One region of the Ruminococcus gauvreauii genome, then DNA from elsewhere that is predicted to be linked to it. Evidence: riboswitches for the same ligand, from Rfam matches in the RefSeq annotation. Region 1 holds a riboswitch; the other holds the start of a gene.
What was found. A riboswitch is a leader RNA that binds a small molecule or an ion and turns the genes downstream of it on or off. The one in region 1 is predicted to bind ZMP and ZTP.
Positions count from the first base shown of each region.

Region 2: it holds a riboswitch for ZMP and ZTP, as region 1 does, so the genes downstream of both, pflB (formate C-acetyltransferase) here and NQ502_RS04500 (formate--tetrahydrofolate ligase) in region 1, are expected to answer to the same signal.

Region 1 is NZ_CP102290.1:918,917-930,451, forward strand. Features, by position in the region: gene NQ502_RS04470 (C40 family peptidase) at 1-585, opposite strand, end outside; gene NQ502_RS04475 (BMP family lipoprotein) at 733-1,800, opposite strand; gene NQ502_RS04480 (pyrimidine-nucleoside phosphorylase) at 1,816-3,147, opposite strand; gene NQ502_RS04485 (cytidine deaminase) at 3,219-3,632, opposite strand; gene NQ502_RS04490 (hypothetical protein) at 3,798-6,233, opposite strand; gene NQ502_RS04495 (N-acetylmuramoyl-L-alanine amidase family protein) at 6,402-8,459, opposite strand; ZMP/ZTP riboswitch at 8,724-8,807, shown strand; gene NQ502_RS04500 (formate--tetrahydrofolate ligase) at 8,934-10,619, shown strand; gene NQ502_RS04505 (formate/nitrite transporter family protein) at 10,692-11,468, shown strand; gene NQ502_RS04510 (NAD-dependent epimerase/dehydratase family protein) at 11,444-11,535, opposite strand, start outside.
Region 2 is NZ_CP102290.1:443,423-454,957, reverse strand. Features, by position in the region: gene pflB (formate C-acetyltransferase) at 1-2,048, opposite strand, end outside; ZMP/ZTP riboswitch at 2,129-2,212, opposite strand; partial or broken gene NQ502_RS02205 (manganese catalase family protein) at 2,313-2,420, opposite strand; gene NQ502_RS02200 (spore coat protein CotJB) at 2,424-2,702, opposite strand; gene NQ502_RS02195 (spore coat associated protein CotJA) at 2,699-2,821, opposite strand; gene NQ502_RS02190 (MBL fold metallo-hydrolase) at 3,155-3,967, shown strand; gene NQ502_RS02185 (glycerophosphodiester phosphodiesterase) at 4,002-5,810, shown strand; gene NQ502_RS02180 (FtsW/RodA/SpoVE family cell cycle protein) at 5,902-7,068, shown strand; gene acpP (acyl carrier protein) at 7,176-7,409, shown strand; gene gltX (glutamate--tRNA ligase) at 7,461-8,909, shown strand; gene NQ502_RS02165 (ATP-dependent helicase) at 8,909-10,753, shown strand; gene NQ502_RS02160 (4'-phosphopantetheinyl transferase family protein) at 10,738-11,322, shown strand; gene spoIIIAA (stage III sporulation protein AA) at 11,390-11,535, shown strand, end outside.

The DNA of each region.
Region 1 (11,535 bases):
TGCTGCTTCCTGTTCCCTGTAGTCATTCTGCATAACTTCCAGGTCGGCTTTCTCCGTTGCCAGCTGGTTGCTAAGATCGGTTACCTGCTGTACGGTTTCTTTATACTCTTCCAGCTTATCTCTGTCGTAATCATAAAGCTGCTGTGTATACTCGGCCTTATTCAGCATGGACGCGACATTTTCCTCAGAAAGGACCATCTGTGCCCATCCTGATGACCCGCCGTTGCGGTATATGTAATCCATACGAGTCTTCATATCCTCGTACTGCTTGTCCCGTGTCGCTTCTGCTTCCTGCAGTTTCACCTTTGTCTCTTCAATCTCAGCCTGTTTCTGTGAGATTTCTTCTGTCAGCACATCGATAGCTACCATAATGTCTACCAGCTGAGCATCCATCTGATCAATCTCTGCCTGCAGAGCTTCTTTCTGTACTTCCAAATTGTAAATCTGATTATTCGTCGCTTCAAGCTGACTGCTTGTAGCCGCTTTCTCATTTCTCAAATCAGATTCCCTGTCAGCCAGTGCCGGTACAACCTGCATTGACGATATAACAATGGCCAAAAACAGACATAAGAACTTTTTCTTCATATCTCACGACTCCTTAAATTACGATTTCATGTTTCGTTCCGTAATGTTTCATTCCCGTAATATTTATGAAACACTTTTTTCATTTCGTTTACAAGTGTACCATATATTTTACATAAAAGCAACCATAAAATGTAATTTAAGGGGTTCTCACTCATCAAAACTTAACGCAATATTCGCTATCTCACCGTCTTTTTCCTGCAAATTCTTTATCTTATCTTCTGATACTTTTAGTTCCTCATCCACAATTTTTGTAACAATTTGATTGTAATCTTCCGCCGTAAAATTCTGAAACGAGGAGGTATCCATATTCAGACCGACTCCGTCATTGGAGAGATCCATGACTTCCTGCTTTTTCCCCGGAAAGTCCTTGTCAAACGCAGCACCCAGCGTATTATAAATAACGTCGTTCACATTCTTTACAGCTGAAGTCACAACCGCCGCCGATGACTGTGACTGATCGGTATCAGACGCGATCACTTTGCCGTTTTTTTGTTCCGCCGCTTTTATGATGGCTGTTCCGATCGAACCTCCGTTTGAAAAGATCACCTCACAGCCGTTCGCAAACCACTCTCCTGCCGCGGCCATAATCGCAGGTGAAATCTCATTTGTTCCCATATAACTGTAGCGAAGCTGGACCGCATCTTTCTCCAGTTTCATCTCAGACGCCGCATAATCAGCTCCCTGGACAAAACCGCTTCCGTAAAGCTCTATGCTTTCTTCTTCCTGTCCTCCCATGAATCCCAGGTTTCTGTAACCTTCTTTCACAGCGGCATACCCCGCGAGAAATCCAGCCTGAGCCTCGTTATAGACGATCGCATGAGTGTTCCTTCGTAATTTCGCCTTGCCTCCCTTTTCCTTGCGCGGCGCACCATCCAAAATAATGAATTTGACTTTTTTATACTTTTTCTGCATCGTATACAGGGGCACTTCGAATTCTTCCCCGTAACCGATCACAACCTGGGCACCCGCATCAGCGGCTTCCTTTACGGCTACCATGTAATCATCCGGCGTATTCTTTGCCACACTGTGGGTTGCCAGCAGATATCCGTTATCAGCGGCATACTGCTGTGCAGATTCTTTGATGGCATTCGTCATATCACCTTCCTGCGATGCCTCCGTTATGACTGCGATATCTTCCGTGCTTTCCTTTTTCTCACACCCGCCGATGAATATCATCATCAGCAGCAGTGCGGTCATTCCTAAACATTTCTTCATCTTTATGTCCCCTTTTTATTTATCCTGATAAGCCCGTACACCGTCCCGGTCAACCACTGCCAAAATCAGCGGGATCCTTTCCGGCGGCTTCTCCCCGATCTCAACGGCAGCCAGCAGGCGCACAGCGGCAGCCCTGGCCAGCTCTTTTTGTGACGTATGCAGGACAGCGACTGTCTCCCCCTTTGTCACTCTGTCTCCTGTTTTTTTCCTCATAACGATTCCCGCAGAAAAGTCGATGCGGCTCTCTTTCGTCTCGCGCCCTGCTCCAAGCATGCAGGAGACCGCTCCGCATTCCTGAGCATCCATGTGAACGATATAACCGTCTTTCTCTGCTTTCACTTCATATAAAATGGCTGCCTTCTCAAACAGTTCCGGGCGGTACAGTACGGAGGCGTCTCCTCCCTGAGCAGTTACCATCTCCGCTAATTTTTTCATCGCTGTTCCATCTTTAACAGCCTGTTTTGCTTTTGCCTTACACTCCGAAACGGTTCCAATCCCAGCCAGTTCCATCATATATGCAGCCAGCTCGATGCAGATCTCCGTCAGATCGTCCGGTCCCCTCCCCTGAAGTGTATCCGCTGCTTCCGCTACCTCCAGCGAATTGCCTATGCAGTTCCCAAGAGGCAGGTCCATATCTGTGATCAGTGCAGTCACCCTTCTGCCTGCCTTTTCACCGATCGCCGACATTTTCTGCGCAAGGGCGATGGCATCTTCTGCACTCTTCATAAATGCACCGCTTCCCACTTTGACATCCAGCAGTATACAGTCACTGCCGGCCGCCAGCTTTTTGCTCATGATCGATGCAGCTATCAGGGGTATGCTCTCCACTGTAGCCGTGACATCTCTGAGTGCGTAGATTTTTTTATCGGCAGGTGCAAGATTGCCCGACTGTCCGATCACACTGAGCCCATGGCGTTTTACAATCTCGATAAACCTAGTCCGTTCGATACTGGTCTGGTATCCCGGAATCGCTTCCAGCTTATCCACCGTTCCTCCGGTATGCCCAAGCCCTCTGCCGGACATTTTGGCGATCCTGACCCCGCAGGCTGCCGCGATCGGAGCAGCGATCAGCGTCGTTTTATCGCCAACGCCTCCGGTGGAGTGTTTGTCCACCTTGATGCCCGGAATCTCTGACAGATCCACCATATCCCCCGAATGCGCCATGATATCCGTGAGGTCCGCCAGTTCCTCATCCGTCATTCCCTGAAAGTAAACGGCCATCAGCATAGCCGCCATCTGATAATCCGGAATCTCGTCCTTCACGTATCCCTGAATCATATAGGAGATTTCTTCTCTCGTAAGCGTTTTGTTATCCCGCTTTTTTACAATCAAATCATACATTCGCATAATAAAAGCCCTCTCTTTTTACCATTATAGAGATAACCGTCAAAAAAGGGAAGGGCTTTTTCATTACATTTTTATTGCAGATTTTTTTTTGAAAACTGCAGCGGCAGAAGTTCTTTCAGCGTATATTCCTCATATTCCGTCTCGGACCTGGCCAGGATAACCCGCAGGCTCCCATCCGTAAACTCTGAGAGTACCTGCCTGCACACGCCGCACGGTGCACACAATTCCCTCTCGTTCTCCCTGCCCTCCAGATTCCCCACGACCGCAATCGCAAGAAATCTGTGTCTTCCGTCAGACACCGCCTTGAAGACCGCTGTCCGCTCCGCACAGTTCGAAGCGGAGTACGCAGCATTTTCTACGTTGCACCCGGTGTAGATGCTTCCGTCTGTGCACAGGATCGCCGCGCCGACCCGAAACCCGGAATACGGAGCGTATGCCTGCTTCTGCGCTTCAATCGCCTGTTTTATTAAAAAGCCTGTATCCATGCCGGACCTCCGTTAGTTTCTCATATCATAATAGGTTGATAATATTATATCGTTATCCTCCATATATTACAATATATAGCACCCCAAGTAATGTCAATAGACATAAAAAGGAAAGCAGATTCACAGAATCAAATCCGGTAATCCGCTTTCCTATTTTATTAACACTTACACTAAATCTGCCAGTATCTGTTCCGCAGATTTCTTGGCATACCCATCCGGATCACTCAGCATCCTGGATCCGCTGAGATCCCATCGGAACCGGTGAAGTCCTTTCGAATTCGGACCATATAAATACGGCGTGATATTACATACCGGTGAAAGCTCCGGTTTATTAGCAGATGGAGATCTGAACTTCTTCATATATTCCTTTGCAAGCCTGATCGCCTGGCTGTTCTGATTGTTTCCTTTCGTGACGGTTCCGCTGATCTGTACGCCTGCCTGCGGTGTGCAGTGCAGAATCACATAGCTCCCGTCACTGCATTTTCCCAGTACAATCCAGACATGTCCATCATAACCGACCACATCCCCCGGCATAAAGGATGCAGAAGTCGTACGGTCCACATAGCTTCCCCACCCTCTGTTTCCGTACAGGCGGGGAGTATCTCCTGATACTGTGGTACAGCTCTCCTGGTTACTCTTAGTATTCACCGTATTATAGACAGCCCAGCCCACGTACCCTGAACAATCCAGCCCCTTCTTGTATTGGTACCGATATTGGTCATAGTTATAACTTTTATTCTGAGAATTATAGAATTTCTTCCAGTTAGGATTCACGCCAATCCGGACCGCGTCGCCGCCTGTCCAGTCATCATGGCCTCCGCCCCAGATATACAGGGTTGTACCCACTGCTTTCAGCGCATTGGCAAGAAACGATTTGAGTGTCCTGCTCTGAATTGCCGCACCATTAGGGCCCAACACAATCCCATCAACAGTAGTGTTACGGCGCATCCTGCCGTCAGTACCGAAATAATACTTACTACTTTCTATTGTCCTCCAGCCCGTATACATTTTACCGATATTTCCATCGGCATTTCCCTTCTGGAAGTAATAGACGTTATTGTTCAGAGTCCTCCAGCCCGTATACATCTGACCTTTCTGTCCATATTCCCCGCCTATCTGAAAATAGTGAGTATTTTTCCCGAGCGTCCGGAATCCCGTATACAATTTGCCCCGCTCTCCGGCTTTTCCTCCGATCTGAAAATAGTATCGTTTGCCGTTCATCAGCCGCCATCCGGTGTTCAGTTTACCAATGTTTCCATCACCATTCCCCATCTGGAAGTAGTAAACCTTGTTATTCATCGTCCGCCAGCCCGTATACATCTGGCCTTTTTGACCAGCTTTCCCGCCCATTTGAAAATAATAGGTATTTTTTCCGAGCGTCCTCCAGCCCGTATACATCTTCCCGCGCTCTCCGGTTTCTCCGCCCATCTGGAAGTAATAGACCTTGTCGTTAATCGTGCGCTGTCCGGTATACATTTTACCGATATTTCCATCGGCATTCCCTTTCTGGAAGTAATAGACTTTGTTATTCATCGTCCGCCAGCCCGTATACATCTGACCCTTCTCGCCATTTTCTCCGCCCATTTGGAAGTAATGGGTATTCTTTCCGAGCGTATGCCAACCGGTATACATCTTCCCGCGCTCTCCGGCGCCTCCCCCCATCTGGAAATAATAGACCTTGTCGTTGATCGTCCGCCAGCCCGTATACATTCTGCCGATATTTCCATCGGCGTTCCCTTTCTGGAAGTAATAAACTTTGTTGTTCATCATCCGCCAGCCCGTGTACAGCTTTCCGCGCTCTCCGGTCCCTCCTCCGACCTGGAGATAGTATGTATTATTTCCGATCGTCTGCCAGCCGGTCAGCATCGCGCCGGCATTCTTCCCCGACTTCTCAAAATAATATCTCTTATAGGATATGTCCTGCCAGCCGGTATTCATCTTCCCCTCAACTGAACCCGACTCTTCAAAATAATAGGTATTTCCGGCTATATTCTGCCAACCGGTCAGCATCGCTCCTTTTACCCCAGGAGCACCTGTCTCCGTCAGATAATAGGTGCCGCTTTTGATCGTGATCCAGCCTGTTTCCAGCCTGCCCCTTGAATCAAAATAATACCAGTGATTACTGATTTCCTCCCATCCCGGTGATGAATAGCTTCCATCTGTAAACCGATATCTGAGCTCACCGTTTGCATCTGTAACCCACCCGGCTTTGACCCGTGCGGTCAGGAAATCTTCCGGTTCTTCGGGTGCCGCCTCCCCTTCCTCAGGGGTTACCGTGGTCTCCGGCTCCATGGTCACTTCCGGAGTTACCTCCACCTGTGGTTCCTGTGTGATGTCCGGCTCTTCTGTCTCCTCCGGCTGGGCCGTGACTGACGGATCCGGTTCTCCCGTCACTTCCGGGTCCTGCCCATGTTCATCATCCGCCTCGGGAAGTTCTGTCTCTCCCTGAGCCTGCTCTGCATTCTCTTCCTGTTCAACCACTGCCTGACTGTCATCCTGTGCCCCGAACACCTGCTCGGGAACTGTCAAACCAGCCATACAGAAGATCAGTACAAATGCCAGAGCACGCTTTACTCTTAATGTTACATATCGTGGTGTCAAAATTAATTCCCCTCTCCCCAATCAGGATTATTTATCTTTTTCTGACGTTTTCAGTCTCTATTTTACGTTTATTATAAATAGATTACAATACCTTTTCACAAAAATACAAGAGCAGATGATGGGAAATAAATCCAATCATCTGCTCTGATATGAATTATCAAAATATGCTTACACTAAATCCGCCAGGATGTCCGCAGCAGTTTTGTCTGCATATCCATCCGGATCGCTCAGCATTTTCGATCCGCTTAAATCCCACCGGAACCGATGAAGTCCTGCATAACCCGGACCATACAAATACGGTGTGATATTGCATACCGGAGAAAGTTCCGGCTTATTGGCAGATGGCGACCTGAACTTTTTCATATATGTCTGTGCAAGTCTGATTGCCTCGCTGTTCTGATCGTTATCCCTTGTGACAGTTCCGCTGATCTGCACACCTGCCTGCGGCGTGCAGTGCAGAATCACGACACTGCTGTCACTGCACTGACCCAGCACGATCCAGACATGTCCATTGTAACCGACCACATCACCGGGTTTAAAGGATGCCGAAGTTGTGCTGTCCACGTAGCTTCCCCACCCTCTATTACCGTATAGACGCGGAGTATCTCCGGATATTGTCGTACAGTTCTGCTGATTGCTGTCCGTGTTTACTGTATTATAAACCGACCAGCCTACATAACCGGAGCAGTCTAATCCTTTTCCGTAATGTTTTGGAATGTTTTCATTTTTAGGGTCATATCGATAACTCCGATTCTGAGAATCATAGAATTTTTTCCAGTTCGGGTTTACCCCCTTCCGAAGCGCATCACCGCCGGTATAGGCATCATGGCCTCCGCCCCAGATGTACAGGGTTGTCCCCACCGGCTTCAGCGCATTGGCAAGAAACGCTTTAAGAGTCTTGCCCTGTACAGCGGCACCGTTAGGTCCCAGCTCTACTCCATTGACTGTGGTATTGCGGTACATTTTACCGTCAGAGCCGAAATAGTACTTATTTTTACCAAGATTCCTCCAGCCCGTGTACATCTTGCCGATATTTCCATCAGCATTTCCTATCTGAAAATAATAGGTGTCATCTCCCAATGTCCTCCAGCCCGTATACATCTGACCCTTTTGACCGGCGTTTCCGCCCATCTGGAAATAATGGGTATTATTCCCGAGCGTCCGGAATCCCGTATACAGCCTGCCGCGCTCTCCGGCTCCTCCTCCGATCTGGAAATAATATCTCTTTCCATTCATCAGGCGCCAGCCGGTATTCAGCTTGCCGGCATTTCCATCAGCATTTCCTATCTGGAAGTAATAGACTCTGTTGTTCATGGTCCGCCAGCCGGTATACATCTTACCCCTTTGACCGGCGTCTCCGCCCATCTGAAAATAATAGGTGTTTTTTCCGAGTGTCCACCAGCCCGTATACATCCTTCCGCGTTCCCCGGCTCCTCCTCCGATCTGGAAATAATAGGTGTTTTTTCCGATCGTCTGCCAGCCGGTATACACCTTCCCGACATCTTCACCTGACTCTTCAAAATAATATCTTCTGTAGGATATGTTCTGCCAGCCGGTGTACATCTTTCCCTCAACCGAACCTGACTCTTCAAAATAATAGGTATTGCCGGCTATGTTCTGCCAGCCGGTCAGCATCGCTCCCTTTTCTCCCGGAGCGCCCGACTCCGTCAGATAATAGGTACCGCTCGGAATTGTGATCCAGCCTGTTTCAAGCGTGCCTTGCGCATCAAAATGATACCAGTAATCTCCAATTTCTTTCCAACCCAGTTTTGAATAACTTCCATCCGGAAACCGATATCTGAGATCCCCATTAGTTTCCGTGACCCATCCGGCTTTTGCCTTCGCCGCCAACAAATCCTCAGGTTCTTCCTCCGGCCCCCCTGTTTCATCAGCAGGTGTCTCTGTGACCGCAGGAGTCTCTTCATCCTGCGGTTCTTCCGTGATATTCGGTTCTTCCGTGATATCCGGCTCCTCAGTCACTTCCGGCTGGTCAGTAACAGATGGATCCGGTTGCTCCGTCGTCTCCGGATCCTGCTCATCTTCATCATCTAATTCAGGAAGCTCCGCTCCTTCCTGCTCGCGCACATCATTCTCTCCCTGTCCCTGCACAGCATGACCCGCATACGTTTCTCCGAACACCAGCTCAGGAACTGTCAAAACTACCATGAAGAGAATTAATAGCATGGCCAGAGCTTGTTTCCACCTTCTTACTAAATTTTGTTTCATGATCCTCCCCCTTATTCTGCATCCTTCAACCTGCAGAATATTTCATCAGTCTGATTTTTTTAATAAAGTTTAACGTTATTATACAATTATTACATTTCTTTTACAATATTATATTCCAGTATTTCTTATGACTATATTACTTTTTTATCATAATATTCTTCTTTTTTACCACAAATTTAATGATACTACGCATTTTGCAAACAGGTTTAAGAAACGGTTGACATTCATTTTCCCCCATGCTAACATGAACTCATAAATCAAATATGGAGTCTTGATAACTGACGGATAATTGTGGGTTACCACTGTGGAATCATGACTTCGCGCAAGCCGACCGTCTGGGCAACATTTGTAATAGTGATTACATGTGTTGTCCTTTTTTATCCTAAACAGTTTAAACATGTAGCAACATACATAGCTGTACAGATAGCTGGATGCGCACAACACCACTCAGTGAAGTGAAAGGAGAATTTTACTATGGGATTCAAATCAGACATTGAAATTGCTCAGGAGAGTACAATGACGCCAATTACCGAAATTGCACAGAAAGCGGGGATTGATGATAAATACCTCGAACAATACGGTAAGTACAAAGCAAAAATTGATTACAATTTATTGCAGGAATCTGATGCCCCCAACGGAAAACTGGTCCTGGTAACTGCGATCAACCCGACTCCTGCAGGAGAGGGCAAAACAACAACGACAGTGGGGCTCGCTGACGGACTGCAGAAACTGGGTAAAAATGTTATGGTTGCACTCCGCGAACCATCTCTCGGACCGGTCTTTGGTGTAAAAGGCGGCGCTGCAGGAGGCGGATATGCTCAGGTAGTCCCAATGGAAGATATCAACCTGCATTTCACTGGTGATTTTCACGCCATCGGAGCTGCCAACAATCTTCTGGCTGCTATGATCGACAACCACATTTTCCAGGGCAATGCTTTGAATATTGACCCTCGTAAGATTACCTGGAGAAGATGTGTGGATATGAACGACCGTCAGCTGCGTAATATCGTAAACGGTCTTGGAGGCAAGACAAACGGTATGCCGCGCGAAGACGGATATGATATCACAGTTGCATCAGAGATCATGGCTGTCCTCTGTCTTGCAAGGGATATCGACGACTTAAAACAGCGTCTCTCCCGCATTATCGTAGGCTATACTTATGGAAGCGTCGCAGAGCAGAAACCGGTAACTGCAGGCGACCTGAATGCTCAGGGAGCTATGTGTGCACTGCTGAAAGATGCACTGAAACCAAATCTGGTTCAGACGCTGGAACACGTTCCGGCCATCGTACACGGCGGACCATTTGCCAATATCGCGCACGGCTGCAACTCTGTCATTGCAACCAAGATGGCTCTGAAACTGGGAGATTACGCGATCACAGAAGCGGGATTCGGCGCTGACCTCGGGGCTGAGAAGTTCCTCGATATCAAATGCCGTATGGCCGGCCTGACACCTTCGGCTGTTGTCATTGTAGCCACCGTCCGCGCTCTGAAATACAACGGCGGTGTTCAGAAAGCCGATCTGAACAACGAAAACCTGGAAGCACTGGAAAAAGGTCTTCCGAATCTGCTCCAGCATGTTGGAAATATCAAAAACGTATATGGTCTTCCGTGTGTTGTTGCAATCAATGCATTCCCGACAGATACCAAGGCAGAACTCGACCTTGTGGAATCCAAATGCCGTGAGCTCGGCGTCAACGTTGCACTCTCCGAAGTCTGGGCCAAAGGCGGCGAAGGCGGCGTCGCACTCGCAAAAGAGGTCATCCGTCTCGTGGAAGAGCCAAGCGAATTCCATTATTCGTATGAACTGGAAGGCAGCATCGAAGATAAGCTGAATCAGATCGTTAGAAAGATTTATCACGGAAACGGTGCCGTCCTGACTGCAAACGCACAGAAACAGGCCCAGGAACTGGAAGCAATGGGCTTTGGAAACTGTCCGATCTGTGTTGCCAAAACACAGTACAGCTTTACTGATGATCAGAATAAACTGGGTGCTCCTGCCGATTTTGATGTTACTGTAAGAAACCTCAAAATTTCCGCAGGCGCAGGCTTTATCGTGGCACTGACAGGAGAAATCATGACAATGCCGGGGCTTCCGAAAGTACCTGCGGCAGAGCGCATTGATGTAGACAGTTCGGGAAAGATTTCCGGTCTGTTCTAGAGTACCACGACAATCACAAAAGGGTGTAGAAAATTCTACACCCTTTTATTTGTATTTTTAGGAGGTAATATTATGTTCCAATCTGCTTATTCTGACGTGGTAAATGCAGGATGCAATAAAACAAATCTTCTGAAAAAGAATCCATGGGGATACCTGATGGCTTCCGTAATCGCCGGAATGTTCATTGCATTCGGCAGCTTCGTATGTATGACAATCGGCGGTATCATGATCGCAGACAACGCTGCAACTGCAAAACTGATCTCTTCCCTTTCGTTTGCATCGGCCCTCAGCCTTGTCGTTATGGCAGGCAGTGAACTGTTCACTGGTAATAACTTCGTAATGGCGTGTGCTTCTTTCGCAAAAAAGGTCAGCTGGTTTGACACAATAAAATTATGGATCATCTGCTTTTTCGGCAATCTCATCGGAAGCTGGATCGCTGTCATCCTCTATCACATGACCGGGCTCACAAAAAATTCCGATGTCGTGTCTTATTTCGCAACGGTCTCCGCCGCAAAATTATCGCTAAGCCCTCTTGAGATGATCACCCGAGGTATTCTGTGTAATATTCTCGTCTGCCTGGCCGTATGGTGCAGCATCAAAATGCAGTCGGAGGCCGCAAAGCTCATCATGATTTTATGGTGTATCTTTCTCTTTATGATGTGCGGTTTCGAGCACAGCATCGCTAACATGAGTATCATCGGCGTCGGCCTTCTGCATCCGCTCACAGCAGATGCTACGATCTCTGTCAACTATTACATAACCGACCTCTTCTTTGTCACGCTCGGCAACATGATCGGCGGAATTGTTTTTGTAGCACTTCCCTATTACTGGATCTCAGCAAAAGACTGATATTTTGACAGCCAGCGTATCGTATCCGATATGGTCACATACAGGTCTCTTGGTTTATAATTTAGTT
Region 2 (11,535 bases), 480 kb from region 1:
CCGAAGTAGCCGTCGAGGATGGAGACCAGGTTGTCATACCGCTCGTCTTCGGATTTTCCAAGTGCCTGCGGAACAATGGAAAATGTATTGGAGATTCCGTCTTTACAGTAGCGGTAGGAAAGCTTTGCAACGGAATTGAGTGCTGCGAGTGCGCCGTTCTTTTCACGGCCGTGCATTGGGTTTGCTCCCGGAGCAAATGGTTCGCCGCTCTTCCGTCCGTCCGGAGTAGAACCTGTCTTCTTTCCGTATACGACATTTGAGGTGATTGTCAGGATGGACAGGGTATGCTCTGCGCCCCGGTACAGTGGTGTCTTCGTCAGTTCATGATAGAACAGTTCCATCTGTTCGCATGCGATGCTGTCTACACGGTCATCATCATTTCCGAAAGCCGGATATTCACCCTCAATCTCAAAATCAGTGATCAGTCCGGTTTTTTCATCACGGATACATTTTACCCTTGCGTGTTTGACGGCAGACAGTGAGTCAGCCAGAACGCTCATGCCTGCGACTCCGAAGGACATATAGCGGTGTACCTGGGTGTCGTGCAGTGCCATCTGAGTCTTTTCATAGGCATATTTGTCATGCATATAGTGGATCACGTTCATGGTGTTGGCATACATTTTGGCAACCCATGGACGGTAGAGATCAAGCAGTTCCAGTACCTTGTCATATTCCAGGTATTCCCCCTGATACGGCTCATGCACCGGACCGAGCTGCATATTCTGTTTCTCGTCTTTCCCGCCGTTGAGTGCCATCATCAGCATTTTTGCCAGGTTGGCGCGGGCGCCGAAGAACTGCATTTCCTTGCCGATGCGCATGGCGGAGACACAGCATGCGATCGCATAGTCATCGCCGAACTGCGGACGCATCAGGTCATCATTCTCATACTGGAGCGCGTCTGTGTCACAGGAAACCTTAGCACAGAATTTCTTGAATGCTTCGGGCAGGTCTTTGGACCACAGAACAGTCAGGTTTGGTTCTGCAGACGGTTTCAGGTTGTACAGGGTATGCATCATGCGGAATGTATTTCTGGTTACGAGAGTACGGCCGTCTTCACCGGTACCCCCGAGAGCCTCGGTAATCCACATGGGATCGCCGCCGAACAGTTCATTGTAATCCGGTGTACGAAGATGGCGCGCCATACGCAGTTTCATAACAAAATCATCCATCAGCTCCTGTGCCTGTGCCTCTGTCAGGGCTCCGGCAGCCATATCGCGCTCGAAATAGATATCCAGGAAGGTGGAGACGCGTCCGAGGCTCATCGCAGCGCCGTTTTGTTCCTTGATCGATCCCAGGTATCCGAAATACAGCCACTGGACAGCTTCCTGTGCAGTTCCCGCCGGCTTCGTGATGTCAAAGCCGTAGAGTGCAGCCATGTCACGCAGCTTGCCGAGAAAGTTTATCTGCTGGTACAGCTCTTCCAGCTGACGGATATGATCAACATCCATCAGTTCCAGGCTCAGAGCGTCTTTATCCTTCTGTTTCTCTTCGATCAGACGGTCGATACCATACAGAGCAACGCGGCGGTAGTCGCCGATGATACGGCCGCGTCCGTAGGCATCAGGGAGGCCGGTGATCAGTCCGCAGTGGCGTGCGGCTTTCGTCTCTTTGTTGTATACACGGAAAACGCCGTCGTTGTGGGTGGTACGGTACTGAAATTCATCTTCGACCTTCTGGGACAGTTCATATCCATAGGCTTTGCAGGCATCACGCGTCATGCGAAGTCCTCCGAACGGATTTACGCCGCGTTTTAAAGGACGGTCAGTCTGGAGACCTACGATCAGTTCATTATCTTTGTCCAGATAGCCGGGCTTATAGTTCAGAAGAGAAGTGACAGTCTGTGTGTCGATATCCAGAACACCTCCGAATTCCCGTTCCAGAGAGAGCAGATTTTCGAACTTATGCAGCAATTTTTCTGTTCGCTCCGTGGCGGGAGTAAGGAAAGAATCGTCGCCTTCATACGGTGTGTAATTTTTCTGGATGAAATCACGCACGTCGATGCTTTCCTGCCATTTACCCGGTTTAAAACTGTTCCATTGTGTAAACATTACTAATATCCTCCTGTTTTTGCGTGTGAGGCATCATGTTCCGATGTTTAACCAATAAAAAAGGACAACATCAAGGAAAAAGATGCTGCCCAGACGGTCGGCTGTTTTGATAGTACTTCATTCCCCTGTGGTAACCCACTTATCCGTCAGTAATGAAGACCCTGTTTACTTTATGAGGCGAGTATAACATCCGAAGGTTAAAACAGTCAAGAATATTTTTAAAAATCATAATTTTATCATAAAAGGAAAAGATTGGAATCATATAACAGAACCATCCGGACCTCCAAACTGACTGATGATTGCCTGTGCAAGACTGGCATTCGTTGTGGTAATATTTACCGGGTATTGAAGTCGTTTCTCATAATTCCACATAGGTCAGCGGCAGCCTCCTTTCTTTTCCCACGGCCATGGCTGTGATACCCACTGCCAGGAGCAATCCTTCTGTTCGTCCGCGGTATCGATGGTCAATGGCGCGTAACATCTGGCATATTCGTTCACGGCATCTTTGCGCATGCGAACGTATTCACGGTAACAGTCGAGTGCCTGCTCATCGTCGGGATGACTATCCAGATACAGAAGAAGATCGTCGACGGCAAAGCTCGTTTCGTTGATCCACTGCATCAGCTGAGTACGTGAAGGTGTCTTTGCATTCATCGGCATCCACCTCGCTTTCCGCAGAACGGTTTGCACAGTTCGGGGAAGATTGTTCCCATTTTAAGTCCTTTACAGGGCTCGAAAGTAGTTTTGAATTTCTGACTGGCCACAAAAGCCATGCCGACAGGAAGTTTATCTGCAATTGCATATATATCATAACTGGTATTGCACGGAGTATCTTTATGACAGGTGCATTCTCTGTCCGGACGTTCCGGACGGACGGGACTGCACGTAACCGGAGGCCTTTGACATCGGCCGCGGCAATCGGTACGATTCATAGCATATCGATCCATAGATTATGATAGTCCTTTCATGAATTTCATTTATTATATGTTATGACGGGGGATATAAAATGTGCGTTTTACATTTGTGTACCTGAAAGATAGCCTTGCACATCCAATCAAGCTGGGCTACAATGTAAACAACGAGTAAAATTAAGGGGAAAACAAAAGTTGAGTAAGACAGAATTGATTATGCTTGGAACTGGAAACGCAATGGTGACCAGATGTTATAATACATGCTTTGTGCTCAGGAATCAGGAGGACTGCCTGCTTGTGGATGCAGGCGGAGGAAACGGTATTCTGGCGCAGATGGAGAAAGCCGGAATACCGTTTGAAAACTTACATGCGATGTTTGTCTCCCATGGACATACAGACCATGTGCTCGGTGTGATATGGGTCGTACGCAAAATTTCGGCGATGATGAAAAGCGGTACATATGAAGGAGACTTCGTGATATACTGTCACACGGAACTGGCAGATATGATCCGCAGTTTCTGTATGCAGCTGCTTCCCGGAAAGTTTACAAAAATGTTCGACAAACGCATATGGATCACGAAGGTAGAAGAGGGACAGAAGGAACAGGCAGCAGGTTTCAAACTGCGTTTTTTTGATATTGACTCCACCAAGAAAAAACAGTTTGGCTTCACCGCTATACTTCCGGATGGGAAAAAACTGGTCTGTCTGGGAGATGAACCGTTTAATGAACGCAACCGTTCCTATGCGGAGAACGGAGAGTGGATGCTCAGCGAGGCATTTTGCCTCGATGAGGAAAAAGATACGTTTAAGCCGTATGAAAAACATCACAGCACGGCTCTTGATGCGGGAAGAACGGCACAGGAACTGGGAATACAGAATCTGATTCTGTACCATACGGAGGACAGTGACCTCAAACACCGAAAAGACCGGTACACAAAAGAAGCAGGCAGATTTTTTAAGAACAGGATATATGTACCGGATGACCTGGAAAGGATTTTGCTGTGCTGACAGGACTGAGACTTGAAAAGGATGCGAGAAACTGATGAGAACGTTCTTAAAAGATGTATACCGGATATGGAAATTAAATGGAATCAGCCTGTTTCTGTTTGAACTTATCTATCGGGTTGCGACGAGTGCTGTCATCATTCGCCTGACGGACTGGTTTATCAGCATCTCTTTAAAACAGCAGAAATACAGTTATCTGACGGCAGAAAACTTCGTAAAATTTATCTGCCATCCATTGACGCTGATTCTTCTGGCGGTGATACTGCTCTGCATGGCTTTTGCGGTGCTGCTGGAGATATCGGCGGTATTCTGGTGCATACAGTGTTCCATGCTTAATGAAAAAACGTACGTGCCGGGAATCATTAAAAACGGAATCACAAACAGCTTCCTGTTTATCCGGCACCATCCGGTTTTCTGGAGCATCTACATGCTTGGAACGATGCCGTTTCTGGGGCTGCATTTTATTATCTGGGAGATCGCCAACGTAAAGATTCTGGAGTTTACAGCGATCCAGATTTATAAGGTTTTCCCGGTAACATGGCTGCTGGTGCTGCTGTGTGTGATCATCGTGGCAGGATCCGTCATTATCACATTTTCATTACCATATTGTATAACGGAAAACCGCAGGATACGCCTGGGAATCAAGTTGGCCGCTGTCCGGCTGAAGCGTCACTTTGGCAAAAGTGTTGCGGGTGTTGTGCTGATGCAGATACTCGTGCTTGCCGTGACGGCAGCGGCTTATCTGATGGCCGTTGCGCTGATCGTCGGTATCATCATCATCTTTATGAAACCGTCGTTCAGAATCAGCGGTGTGCTGACATACGGCAACGGCGCAAAGAGCATAATCGGTTTATGTGCCGGGTCGGCAGGCATAATTTTCGGGCTTCTGGCGGTGGGAGGGATATATTTTCCGCGGCGGGGAAAACAGTATTTGAAACGGATTTCACAGAAAAACAGAGGGAAGTACCGTGTGTTTCGCCGCAGGTCGATGGCATATCTCGCCACGTCATTCCTGATCGCTGCGGAGGCCGGGGGAATTCTGTATGTGAATCTGGCGCGCGGAAATGTCAATAACATGGTGCTCAGCTCCTTCAGCGTGACCGCACACCGGGGCGGTGCTCTTATGGCGCCTGAAAATACGATGAGTGCCATGGAATATGCGGTTGCATCGATGTCCGATTATGCAGAGATCGATGTCCAGGAGACAAAGGATGATATTCTGGTGCTGCTGCATGACAACAATCTGAAAAGGACCACCGGATTGAATGCCAATGTCTGGGATATGGCATACCAGGAGGTGGCTCAGCTTGATGCGGGGGTGAAGTTCAATAAACGTTTTCTGGGTGAGAAAGTCCCGACGCTCGATGAGATCATAAAATACAGCAGGGGAAAGATCCGCCTGAATATTGAAGTGAAGAGTAACGGCCACAATAAAAATATCGTCAGTAAGGTGATCAAGTGCATCGAGGATAACGATTTTGAAGACCAGTGTATCCTCACCTCCATGAACTATGGATTCTTAAAGCAGGCAAAAGAGCTGAACCCGGACATAAAGACGGGATATATCATGACCATGACGTATGGAAGTATCAGGGATATCGAGTGTGCCGACCTTTTCAGTGTGAAGCATACGTACGTAACCCGCTGGTTTGTAAAAGAGGCCCATGCCTGCGGTAAAGAAGTACACGCATGGACGGTGAATTACCCGGGTGATGTACAGCGCATGATCACATATGGGGCCGACGGTGTGATCACGGATGACCCTGCCCTGGTTCACAGAATCTACCTGGGAGAAGAAGACAAGAAGACGGGGTTCTGGGGGCTTATGAAGTATGCTGTGAAATAAAGAGTTTTTTTATTGGGCATTTGATGTTATAATGATGAATTGATAATGTTGGGGTCAGACAGATCCGTGAATGACAGAAACGAGGTTACATATGCGCAAGGCAATTGCTGGATTTATCAAAAAAATGCGTGAAAAGGCGGATTATTATGATTATAATCTGCTGGCAGTCGTGATTCTGCTGATTTGTTTCGGGCTGGTCATGCTGTACAGCACCAGTTCCTATGAATCAAATATGAAATTTGGCGATGATATGTATTATTTCCGGAGACAGGCACTCATCAGCCTGGCGTCCGTTATGGTTGCAGTCATCCTGTCAAGGATCGATTACCATATACTGATCAAATTGTCCGGATTTATTTTTGTGATGGCATTTGTCCTGATGGCGCTTGTAAAATCACCGCTCGGCGTTGAGGTAAACGGAGCCAGGCGCTGGCTGAAGCTCGGTATTCAGTTTCAGCCGTCCGAGATCGCCAAGATTGCGGTGATCACATATCTGCCCGTGGTGATTATCAGCATGGGGAGAAAGGCGAAATCTCTAAAGGCGGTGGCCGTGCTCCTGTTCCTGGGGGCGCTCCAGGCAGGCGGTGCGTATATCCTGACGGATAACCTGAGCACCGGTCTGATCATCGGAGGGATCACGGTCATCCTGATCTTTATCTCACATCCGAAAACAGCGCCGTTCGTCGCGACTGCAGGGGCAGGTGCGGGGATACTGGCGATCTTTATCGGATATCTGGCAGCGACGATCGACAACAGCCAGAGCTTCCGTATCCGGCGCGTGCTGGCATGGCTGCGTCCGGAAGAATACTCTGCCGACGGCGGATATCAGGTTATGCAGGCACTGTATGCGATCGGATCCGGCGGGCTTTTCGGAAAAGGGCTTGGCAACAGCGCACAGAAGCTGGGGACCATACCGGAGGCGCAGAACGATATGATTTTTTCGATCGTCTGTGAGGAGCTCGGGATTTTCGGGGGCGTGATGCTGCTCCTGCTGTTTGCATACCTGCTGTACCGTTTGTTTTTTATTGCACAGAATGCACGGGATCTGTACGGTTCGCTGATCGTAACGGGGATTTTTGCGCATATTGCGCTGCAGGTCATCCTGAATATCTGTGTTGTGATCAATGTGATCCCGACGACGGGTATCACGCTTCCATTCATAAGCTATGGGGGAACCTCTGTACTGTTTTTGATGACGGAGATGGGGATTGCGCTCAGTGTATCGAGAGGGATTAAATTTCAGGAAAAAAGCAGGTAAAAAAAATACGGCCCCGATTTGTAAAAATGGGTTGACAAATAATAAAAATCTAGCTATGCTTTGACCATAATATAGTAATTTTTAATGAGAATAAAGGAGAGCGGGATATGTTTGAGAAAATGAAAGAAATTATTGCTGAGCAATTAAATTGTGATGCCAATACGATTTTTGCGGATACATCATTCAAGGATGATCTGGGTGCTGATTCACTGGATCTGTTTGAACTGGTTATGGCACTGGAGGAAGAGTACTCGATCGAGATACCATCTGAGGATTTGACGGATCTGCTGACAGTCGGCGATGTGGTCGAATATTTAAAGACAAAAGGTGTGGAAGAATAATCCACGCCTTTCTTAAAGCTTAAAAACAGTTGACGAGGAGAGACACGAATTATGACAAAGGTAAAAACGCGGTTTGCCCCCAGTCCTACCGGGAAAATGCATGTGGGCAATCTCCGTACAGCACTGTATGCTTATCTGATCGCAAAACACGCGGGCGGAGACTTTATGCTAAGGATCGAAGATACAGACCAGGAACGTTTTCAGGAGGGAGCGCTGGATATCATATACCGGACGCTTGAACATACCGGGCTGATTCCGGACGAGGGACCCGGAAGGGAGAAGGACTGCGGTCCATACGTGCAGAGTGAGCGGAATGCCCGGGGTATCTATATGAAATATGCAAAACAGCTGATTGATCAGGGGGACGCATATTACTGTTTTTGTAATAAAGAACGGCTCGAGTCTCTCAGAACCTGTGTGGCTGATAAGGATATCGTCGTATATGACAAACACTGTCTGCACCTGACGCCGGAAGAGGTTCAGGAAAAACTGGATAAAGGGCTGCCCTATGTGATTCGCATCAACATGCCGAAGGAAGGGACCACAACGTTCCATGACGAAATCTATGGAAACATTACCGTTCCGAATGCAGAACTTGACGATATGATACTGATCAAGTCTGACGGTTATCCGACATATAATTTCGCAAATGTCGTGGATGACCATCTGATGGGGATCACTCACGTGGTAAGAGGAAATGAATATCTGTCATCTGCTCCGAAGTACAACCGCCTGTATGAGGCGTTCGGCTGGGAAGTACCGGTCTATGTTCACTGCCCGCTGATCACGAATGAAGAACATCAGAAGCTGAGCAAGCGCAGCGGTCATTCCTCCTATGAGGATCTGATCTCACAGGGATTCCTGAGCGAGGCAGTTATCAATTATGTGGCGCTTCTGGGATGGAGCCCTCAGGAAAACCGCGAGATATATTCTCTTCAGGAGCTGGTGGAGGCGTTTGATTACCGCCATATGAGCAAATCTCCGGCAGTATTTGACATGGTCAAACTGAAATGGATGAACGGTGAGTATATCAAGAAAATGGAAGAAGAGGATTTCTACGAAAAGGCCCTGCCCAGTATCAAAGAAGTGATCACGAAAGATTATGACCTGAAAAAGATCGCATCCATGGTAAAGACGCGAATTGAGACTTATCCGGATATCAAAGTGCTGATCGATTTCTTTGAAGAAGTTCCGGAGTATGATGTGTCCATGTATACGCATAAAAAATCAAAGACAAACAGTGAGACGTCTCTGAGTGTTCTGCAGGAAGTACTGCCGCTGCTGGAAAGCCAGGATGATTACAGCAATGATGCCCTCTATGCCAGACTGTCGGAGTATGTAAAGGATAAAGGTTATAAAAACGCATTTGTGATGTGGCCGATCCGAACGGCAGTATCAGGAAAACAGATGACACCGGCAGGTGCGACGGAGATTATGGAAGTACTCGGAAAAGAGGAAACAATCATGCGCATCCGGGCGGCGATCGAGAAGTTAAGCTAATGACATTTAATCAGGAACAGACAGAGGCAGTCCATCATGTAGAGGGTCCATTGCTGGTACTGGCAGGACCGGGATCAGGAAAAACAGCTGTGATCACAGCAAGGACTGCATATCTGTCGGAAACATACAAAGTGTCTCCTTCTTCTATCCTGGTAGTGACTTTTACGAAAGCCGCTGCCAGCCAGATGAAGGAGCGCTTTTTACGTATGCGGGGTGCTGTACATACGAATGTTCACTTCGGGACATTTCACGGTCTTTTCTATGGGATACTGAAACAGGCGTATGGGCTGAGCGGGCGTAATATCATCAGTGAGGAAGAAAAAAAGAGGATAATAAGAGAACTCCTTGCAGGCAGCGGCCTGGAAGCGGAGGATGAGAGGGATGTGCTGGAGCTTCTTCAGCGGGAGATCAGCATGGTAAAGACAGAGCAGATGCCGCTTGACCATTTCTATTCCGGAAGCTGCCCGGAGGAGATGTTCCGGCAGATTTACCGGAAGTATCATGAGATCCTCTGCGGGAAAAAACTGCTGGACTTTGATGATTTGATGGTATACTGCTATGAGCTGTTCATCAAGCGTCCGGATATCCTGAAAAAATGGCAGGAACACTTTCAGTATATTCAGATTGACGAGTTCCAGGATATCAATATGCTTCAGTACCGGATCATCAGAATGCTCGCTGCACCGCAGAATAATCTGTTTGCGGTGGGGGACGACGACCAGTCGATCTACCGTTTCCGGGGAGCAAAGCCGGAGATGATGTTTCGGTTCCAGAAAGATTATCCGTCTGGAAAAACTATCATCCTGCATCAGAATTACCGATGCAGCGCGTCGATCGTGAAGTGCTCACAGAGACTGATCCGCCATAATTCTGCCCGGTTTGAGAAACAGCTGACTACTTCGAACGCCGCAGGAAAAGCGGTGGAGATGTGTACTTTTCCGGATGAAAATGCAGAGACGGATTACCTGCTTGAGAGCATTCGAAAGCTGATAGAAAACGGAGGGGCATGTGAGGATATTGCCGTGCTGTTCCGCACCAACATGGGCAGCAGACCCACGGTCTCCAGACTGATGGAGTATAATCTTCCATTTACTGTAAAAGACGGCCTGCCCAATATTTTTGAACACTGGATCGCGGTACATATCCTGTCCTACCTCCGCCTTTCGAAGGGGGGAAGACAGCGCAGTGACTTTCTTCAGATCGCAAACAAGCCGAACCGATATATTTCCAGGGAAGCGCTGTACGAGAGCGAAGTCTCTTTCGAACATCTGTATCAGTTCTATGAAGGAAAAGACTGGATGTGTGACAGGATTGAAAAACTGGAGGAAGACCTGAAGATCCTGGCGGGCATGCCGCCGTTTGCGGCGATCAACTATATCCGCTGCGGTATCGGTTATAATGAATACATCCGTGAATATGCCGGGTATCGTAAGATGAAGCCGGAAGAGCTGAACGACGTAATGGATGAACTTCAACAGAGCGCGCGTAAGTACCGGACCTTCGAAGAGTGGTGCACCTATATTCAGGACTATACCCTCGAGCTCAGAAAACAGAAATCAAAGAAGCAGGAGGGCGGAATCACGATTTCCACGCTGCACGGTGCGAAAGGACTGGAATATCCGCATGTGTATATTATGGATATCAATGAGGGAACGATACCTTACCACAAAGCTGTGCTCCCGGAAGAGGTTGAAGAAGAGCGAAGGCTTCTGTATGTGGGGATGACGAGGGCGTCAGAGACGCTGCATCTTTTCAGTACGAAAAAGAAATATGAAAAAAAACAGGAGCCGTCCAGGTTTCTGGAGGAAGTGATGAGGGAAAGTGAGACGTGTGTAACGAAGTGACCGCCATATATGCGGTAAAGATCCCGGAGAGCCAAAAGCGCAGCGGCAGGAAACAGGAACACACAGCCGGTCTGAGGCTGCTGAAATACGGGCTCAGGGATATGTTCGGGATTGGACCGGGGGAGGTTCTTACAGAGCGGGGCCCATCAGGCAAGCCTTATCTCGTGAATTGTCCCGGAGTACATTTTAACATCAGCCATTCCGGGGGTTATGCCGTGTGTGCGGTCGGGTCTGTGCCGATGGGCGTGGACATTGAGTTTCGCAGGGAGCTTGATTACCGGCGGCTGGCGGAAAAAGCGCTGACGGCGGAAGAGAAAAAGGATATGGAAAACAGTAGTGATCCCGGGAGGTACTTCTTTGACCGGTGGGTGGAGAAGGAGAGTTACCTCAAGTGGAAAGGCACGGGTATCACAGAGAATCTGAAAAAGATTGACCGTAAGGACGGCTTTAGCTGCCATTTTGAACTGGCGGATGGCTTCAGCTGTGCCATCTGGTCTGAAAAGCCGATGAAACTGAAGATATGCAGGATAGATGATCGGGAATTATTTGAAGATGACAGGATGCAGTGATACTGCATCCTCTTTTTTATTCTAAATCAGGATTCGCCTCATATATTTATTTTAAGAGGTGAACAAGATGAGAAGAGATGAGGTTTTAAAATTATTTTCGGGAGAAATACGCAGTGTGCTGGGAAAAATAGAGCTGAAATTTGAACTTCTGCAGGAAATCAGACTTCGGATTCACGCACCGCTCGCAATCAATTACTGCGATACAGAATATTT